Regions from separate parts of the Caballeronia sp. INML1 genome, predicted to be linked through region 1. Evidence: riboswitches for the same ligand, from Rfam matches in the RefSeq annotation. Region 1 holds a riboswitch; the other holds the start of a gene.
The links. Region 1 has a riboswitch for cobalamin ahead of cobW (cobalamin biosynthesis protein CobW). Riboswitches for the same ligand answer to the same signal wherever they lie in the genome.
Positions count from the first base shown of each region.

Region 2: linked by a shared signal. The riboswitch ahead of NCR38_RS03160 (TonB-dependent receptor domain-containing protein) and the one ahead of cobW (cobalamin biosynthesis protein CobW) in region 1 are both predicted to bind cobalamin.

Region 1 covers NZ_JALQDT010000051.1:408,800-412,521, reverse strand. The annotation lists gene NCR38_RS18050 (cobalamin biosynthesis protein) at 154-558, opposite strand; cobalamin riboswitch at 667-925, shown strand; gene cobW (cobalamin biosynthesis protein CobW) at 1,047-2,132, shown strand; gene cobN (cobaltochelatase subunit CobN) at 2,138-3,722, shown strand, end outside.
Region 2 covers NZ_JALQDT010000008.1:11,143-14,864, forward strand. The annotation lists gene NCR38_RS03150 (cell division protein ZapA) at 68-382, opposite strand; gene NCR38_RS03155 (hypothetical protein) at 379-747, opposite strand; cobalamin riboswitch at 1,006-1,331, shown strand; gene NCR38_RS03160 (TonB-dependent receptor domain-containing protein) at 1,411-3,285, shown strand; gene NCR38_RS03165 (iron ABC transporter permease) at 3,321-3,722, shown strand, end outside.

The DNA.
Region 1 (3,722 bases):
ACTTCAGGAGCAAGGAAATGGACGCGCTCTATCTCTATCTGGAACTCGTGGCGCTGGCCGTTCTCGTCTGGCTTTGCCGCGATAAGTTCAAGCCACCCGTTGCAAAGCCGCTCGCCGAAACGGCGCGCCCGCGCACCACGGCCAAACCGGTGTTCATGTTCCGTTCGCATCGGGTTCATGCGCCATTGCGACCGCGACAGTTACGCCGCAACCGATCGTCTTTGGCACGATGAGCGTGTGCGCGTTGCCTGCAAGCAGCGCGCATGGCTCGCATACGCCATCGACGTTCATATGTTTCGCCGCGTGATGTGACATCGCCGTGCGAGGCGTGCGCGCGATCTCATCGGCGGTATAAAAGCGCAGCGGCAGGCCATGACGTGCGCAGAAAGCGAGCAAGCCCGCTTCGTTTCGCTTCGCATCGATGCTCGCGACGATCGCGATGTCGCCGAATTCGAGCGTGCCCAGCGCGACGCGCACCGCATGTTCGATCGCATCGGCGCTCGTGTCGCGCCTGCAGCCGATGCCGACGGCGAGCCGCATGATTGCAGGCACATTCATGCGAACGATCGAAGATTTCATGGTGAATGACGAGAGTGCGCTGCGTGGGCCGACATTATGACACCGCGCGAGCGGCGTCATTTCTTGACGCTCGCGCGCGCCGGGCCTAGACTTTCACGCAGTTTTGGTGCTCGCGCGCGGATTCTCTCGTGCGCAGTTAAACGGGAAGCAGGACACGTTCCTTTCGACCGATCGAGCGGACGTCAACCTGCGCTGCCCCCGCAACGGTAAGCGATTCCCCGCGCGCGCGATGTTTTCATCGCACGATCGGGAAGCCGGCTTCGAGGCCACTGCGCGTAGTAACGCGCGGGAAGGCGAAGCGGCGCGGTCGTCAGCCCGGATACCGGCCAGACTTTCACGGAGGATCGCTGTCGCGGGGATGCGGCGCGGCCCATGTTCATTCAAGCGTGTGCTTTCCTTTTTCATGCCGCAGCGTTGCCACGCATCGCGCGACACGAAGCGCACGCATACGAAGCCACGGAGCTACGATGCAAACCCGCAAGATCCCCGTCACGGTCGTGACCGGCTTTCTCGGCAGCGGCAAGACCACACTGATGCGCCATATCCTGTCCAACGCGAAAGGAAAGCGCATCGCGGTCATCGTCAACGAGTTCGGCGAGCTCGGCATCGACGGGGAAATCCTGAAGGGTTGCGGCATCGGCTGCGACGACGAAGCCGGCTCAAAAGACCGCAATCTGTATGAACTCGCAAATGGTTGCCTGTGCTGCACCGTGCAGGAAGAGTTCTATCCGGTGATGGAGCAGCTCGTCGAGCGGCGCGATGGCATCGATCACGTGCTGATCGAAACATCGGGTCTTGCGTTGCCGAAGCCGCTCGTGCAGGCGTTCAACTGGCCGTCGATCAAGAACGCGTTCACGGTCGATGCGGTCGTCACCGTGGTCGATGGCCCCGCTGCCGCAAGCGGCCAGTTCGCGTCGAACCCCGTCGCCGTCGATGCGCAGCGCAAGGCCGATCCGAATCTCGATCACGAATCGCCGTTGCATGAGTTGTTCGAAGATCAGCTTTCGTCGGCGGATCTCGTCATCGTGAACAAGACCGACCTCATGGACGAGGCAGCGCTGCACAAAGTCGAAGCGCTCGTGCGCCCCGAGATCCCGCCCGAAGTGAAGATCGTGCCCGCGCAAATGGGCAGGCTCGACGTGCATACGCTGCTCGGCCTCGGAGCTGCATCGGAAGAAACGATCCATCTGCGGCACGATCATCACGGCTCGCCCGACGAAGAAGGCCATGCCGATCATCATCATGACGCGTTCGATTCGGTCGTCGTTCATGGCAGGGTCGAATCCCGCGAGCAGGCCATCGCGGCGTTGCACACGCTCGTCGAGCATCACACGATCTATCGCGTGAAGGGTTTCGCGGCATTGCCGGGCGCGGCGATGCGGCTCGTCGTGCAGGGCGTAGGACGTCGTTTCGACAGCTATTTCGATCGCCGGTGGCAAGCCGATGAAGCGAAGACGCAAAGCCGCTTCGTGCTGATCGGCGAAGACCTCGATCGCGACGCGCTGCAACGTGCCTTCGACGCGGCGCTCGCAAGCGCCTCCGTGCAGGCGTAACAGCCATGCATCTGCTTCGCACGACACCGGGAGGCTTCGTCGACGATGCGCAAGGCGTCATGCGCATCGAGCAGACACGTGCGCCGATCGTGGTGCTCAGTTCCGCCGACACGACGCTTGCGTTGCTCGCGAGCGTCTTTCCGCGACTCGAAGCGGGCTTTCCCGACGTGCGGCTCGCGAATCAATCGTTTTTACGCCAGCCGGCATCGGTCGATTTCTATGTCGACGACGTGTTGCGTCACGCGAGGGTCGTGATCGTCGATCACCTCGGCGGCGAATCGTATTGGCCCTATGGCATCGAGCGGCTCGTCGCGCTCGCGAAGCAAGAGCAACAGATGCTCGCTATGTTTTCAGGCGATCTCACGGAGGATCCGAATCTCATCGGCAAGAGCACGGCGGATGCGGAGTTTTGCCGCGAGCTGTCGCGCTATCTACGCGAAGGCGGCGCGCGCAATGCGGAAGAATTCCTGCGCTCGATTGCGCATCGCGCGTTCGGTTTCGGGCGCGAACCGCAACCGCCGAGGCCGCTGCCCGCGGTCGCGATCTATCATCCCGAACGCGATACCGCCGCCATCGAAGACTGGCAGGCACGATGGACAGAAGGCGCACCCGTCGCCGCGATCCTGTTCTATCGCGCGCACTTGCAGTCGGGCAATACCGCCGTGTTCGATGCGCTCATCGAAGCGCTCGAGAAAGAAGGCATGAATCCGCTGCCGATCGCAATTTCATCGCTGAAGGAAAGCGTGAGCCGCGAAGTCGTCGAACGTTTATGCGCGGAGCATCGCGCATCGCTCGTGTTGAATACGACGGCCTTCGCCGCGAGCGTGATCGGGCAAGACGAAACGTTCGAAGTCGCGGGCGATGCGCCTGTGCTCCAGGTCATCCTGAGCGGCGGCAATCGCGACGACTGGCAAAAGGACAATCACGGCCTGAACTCGCGCGACGTCGCGATGCATGTGGCGCTGCCCGAAGTCGATGGCCGCATCATCACGCGCGCGATCAGTTTCAAGGGACTCGCTTATTACTGCAAGCATACGCAGGTGGACGTGGTGCGCTATCAGGCCGATGCGGAACGCGTGCGCTTCGTCGCCGAACTGAGCCGCCGCTGGTGCAGGCTGCGCCAGACGCCGAACGCGCAGAAGCGCATCGCGCTCGTGCTCGCGAACTATCCGGCAAGCGAAGGGCGCATCGGCAACGGCGTGGGACTCGACACGCCCGCATCGACCATCGGCATTCTGTCGATGCTCGCGCGCGAAGGCTATCGCGTGGGCGACATTCCAGAGACTGGCGATGCGCTCATCGCCGCGCTGACCGAAGGCGTCACGAACGATCCCATCGTGCGCGACTTGCGGCCCGCGCTGCAAAGTCTTTCGGTCGATGAATATCTCGATGCGTACCGCACGCTGCCCGCCGATGCGCGCGCCGCGCTGGAAAAGACCTGGGGCGCGCCCGAAGACGACCCTACGGTGAGACGCGGCCGCTTCATGATCTCGGGCTATCGTTGCGGCGAAGTCTTCGTGGGGATTCAGCCTTCGCGTTCGCGCGAACGCAACGATTACGCGAGCTATCACGACGCCGAACTCGTTCCGC
Region 2 (3,722 bases), on a different contig from region 1:
GGGAGCAAATCGGCAGTTTCTTTTTTCGATTGATATTGCGTGCTGATTGACTCAGCGCGCAGACGTCTCACTGCGCTTCATACTGCGCAATGACCGCGCCCAGTTGTTCGTTCATCGAATGCATCGTGCGGCGGATTTCCTCGGCGGGGAAGGCCTCGCCGTGACGCACGCTGTCCTGCAGCTTAAGCAATTCCGACGCCAGCGAAAGCGCTGCCATCACCGCGATGCGATCCGTGCCGCGCACGCTGCTCGCATTACGCACCTTGTTCATCTCGGCATCGACGCGCGCGACGGCTTCGCGCAATGCGCCTTCCGTTTCCGGCGAGCACGCGAGGCGATACGGCTGCCCGAGAATGGATACTTCGATCTGCGTGGTCGTCATGCCTTCTCTCCTTGATGATGCTCGCCGTGCAATTCCGCTTCCTGTGCTTCCCGGGAATCGGCGTCGAGGAGATCGAGTTGATTGTCGGATTCGGCATGTTGCGCGGACTTCGCGCGGGGCAGCTTTTCGAGAATGGCGTTGAGGCGTACTTGCGCGTCGTCGATTTTCGCGGAGAGCGAGTCGCGTTCGGATTGCAGCGTATCGCGCTCTTCACGCACTTGCGCAAGTTCGGCCTGCACGTTCGCATAGTCGGCGCGCAGTTGTTCGAGTTGTTCTTGCAGCGCCTGACGCGCCTGATTGTGGCGCTCGCTGATCTGGATCAGCCGGCCGATATTTCCTGACAGTGATTCGAGTTCGTTGAGCATGTGCTGCGTCCTCTAAAGACCTCGCATTTTAGCGCGGTTCAACGGAGCTTCCGATAATTGTCTCGTTTCGAGACGTAACAGCATGCGATCTCGCGCTTAATCCTTCGAATCAAGCGCATGTCGCCATGCATTCGTGTGCAGAAAAGGCGAGCGCTGGTCATCGCTCGTGGGGACAGGCCGGCCGATTCTCGTTCGATTCGTCATGTGCCGCGCTACTCTGTCCGTGCCGTTTTCTTGACGGCCCCAACCCGCGCTCCTACACTTGCCGCACTTTTTGGTGCTCGCATTCGCGGATCTCGCGGATGCAGTCAAACGGGAAACAGGGAGCGAAGTCTCCGAAGTCCGACCGGGACCCACCCGGGATGAGCCAACCTGTGCTGCCCCCGCAACGGTAAGCGACCGCAACGCAAGTTGCAAGTCGTCTCATGCGCGTTTTTGCAGCGCAAACGTGTGGATTTTCATCACACCGGGTTTGTTATTCGAATCCACTGCAAGAAACGTGTCGACGCCACTGCGCACGATGCGCGGGAAGGCGAGACGATCCGTCGTCAGCCCGGATACCGGCCAGAGTTCGACGCATCGGCGCTCAATGCGCAAGTGCGTTCGTCGCGCATCGTCCTCGCGGGGAGCGGGGTCGCGCTCATGCGAAACGGAACTTCACTCATGGTATTGCCACAGGCCGCGCTCAAGAACGGCCCCACTCGTCATGTCGCGCTCGTTGCAGCGGTCTTCGGCTCGGCGCTCCCCGGCGCGGCGCACGCCGCCGACGGCGCCTCGCAAACGCTTGCCCCAGTCGTCGTCACCGCGACGCGCGCGCCGCAGCCGCTCGCCGAATCGATCCCGCAGACATCGGCGTTCGATGAACAGGACATCGCCGATGCCAACGCCGACGATGCGCTCGGCCTCGTCGCGCTCGCGCCCGGCGTGCAGGTCACGCGCAACGGCGGACCGGGCGCGAATTCGGGCGTCTACATACGCGGCGCGGCGTCGTCGCAATCGCTCGTTCTGATCGATGGCGTGCGCGTCGAATCGGTGTCGCTCGGCGCGGCGCAGCTATCGCAATTGATGCTCGATGAGATCGGGCGCGTCGAGGTCGTGAACGGCAATGTATCGGCGTTGTACGGCTCGAATGCGATTGGCGGGGTCGTGCAGATCTTCACCAGGGAAGGCGAGCCGCATCCGCCGCGCTTCGCTTTCGAGGCCGAGTACGGCAGCTATCACACGCAGCGTCAATCGGCGGGCGTGAACGGCGCGCTCGACAAGGACGGCCGCACGACCTTCAGCCTGAACGTGTCACGCGAAAAGACCGATGGATTCTCGTCGATCGATCCGGCGATCGCGCCCGGCGCGAATCCTAACGCGAACGGCTATCTGAACGAGAGCGTCGCGGCGACGCTGCGCCACCGGTTCAGCGACAAGTGGGATGCGGGCGTGCGCTTCATGCAATCGAACGGCATCGACAGTTTCGACGATGCCTACGGCCAGCCATCCGACATCAACGAAGCGCACGATCGCGTGCGTTCGGCGTCGGTGTTCGCGAATGGCAGGATCACCGACAACTGGACCACGCACTTCACGGTCGCGCAGGGGCAGGATCGCGCGAATATCGAGCAGAACGGCGTCTATACGAGCCGCTTCGACTCGGAGAATCGGCAATACACGTGGCAGAACGATTTCAGGATCACCGATGCGCACACGCTGTTGTCCGGTTACGAGCATCTCGATCAGACGCTCGATTCCGACCAGTTCACGGCGCCCGATCGTCACGTGAATTCGGTGTTCGCGGGCTACGTGGGGCACATCGGCGCGAACGATTTGCAGGCGAATCTGCGGCACGATCAGTATTCCGATTTCGGCGGCGCGAACAGCTACTATCTGGGCTACGCATATCACTTCGATGCGCACTGGAAGGCGAGCGCGAGCTATGCGGCTTCGTTTCGCGCGCCGAGCTTCGACGACCTCTACTATCCGTTCAGCGGCAATCCGTCGATCCAGCCGGAGCGCAGCCATTCGGTCGAGGCGGCGTTGCAGTACGCATCGAATGCGCTCGGCGTGATGCGCGTGACGCTGTTCCAGACGCGCTATTCGAATCTGATCGACTATGTTTCCGACGGCGGGTTCTACTATGTCGCGCAGAACGTCGGGCGCGCGAAAGTGCAGGGCATCGAGGGATCGTGGGCGGGACATGTCGGCGCAACCGACGTGCGCGCGGGCGTCACGTTCCAGAATCCCGTCGACGAGACGAATCACGAGGATCTGACGCGGCGCGCGCGGCATTTCGCGACGCTCACGGTGCATCGCACGATCGCGCGCTGGCGCGTCGGCGGCGAGTGGATCATGAGCGGAGAGCGCCACGATTACGATTCGACGCTCGCGGGTTACGGCATCGTGAATCTTTCGGCGCGCTATGACGTCTCGAAGTCGTGGTACGTCACAGCGCGCATCGACAACCTGTTCGACAAGGACTATGAACTTGCGTACTCGTACAACACGCCGCGGCGCGGCGCCTATATCACGCTCGGCTGGCATCCGTCGTGAGCAACGCGCCTGAGTGTCTCCAGCGTGCGCGTGCGATGAACGCGAGCCGCGCGGCCGCGATCTGGATCGCGCTCGCCGTGGCGACGTTCATCGTGCTCGTCGCGTCGCTCGCGATGGGCAGTGTCGCGTTGCCCATGTCGCGTGCGCTCGGCGCGCTCGTTCGCTCGCACGCCGCGATGCCCGATATCGCCGATGAGATCGTGCTCACCTTGCGGCTGCCGCGCGCGCTCGCGGGCTTCGCATCGGGCGCGCTGCTCGCGATGGCGGGTGCGCTGCTGCAAGTGCTGTTGCGCAATCCGCTCGCGGAGCCGTACGTGCTCGGCGTATCCGGCGGCGCCGCGACGTTCGCGCTTGCCGCGATGCTCGCATCGGTGCCGTGGTGGGGCGTCGATATCGCGGCGTGCGCGGGCGCGTTCGCATCGATCGTCGTCGTGCTC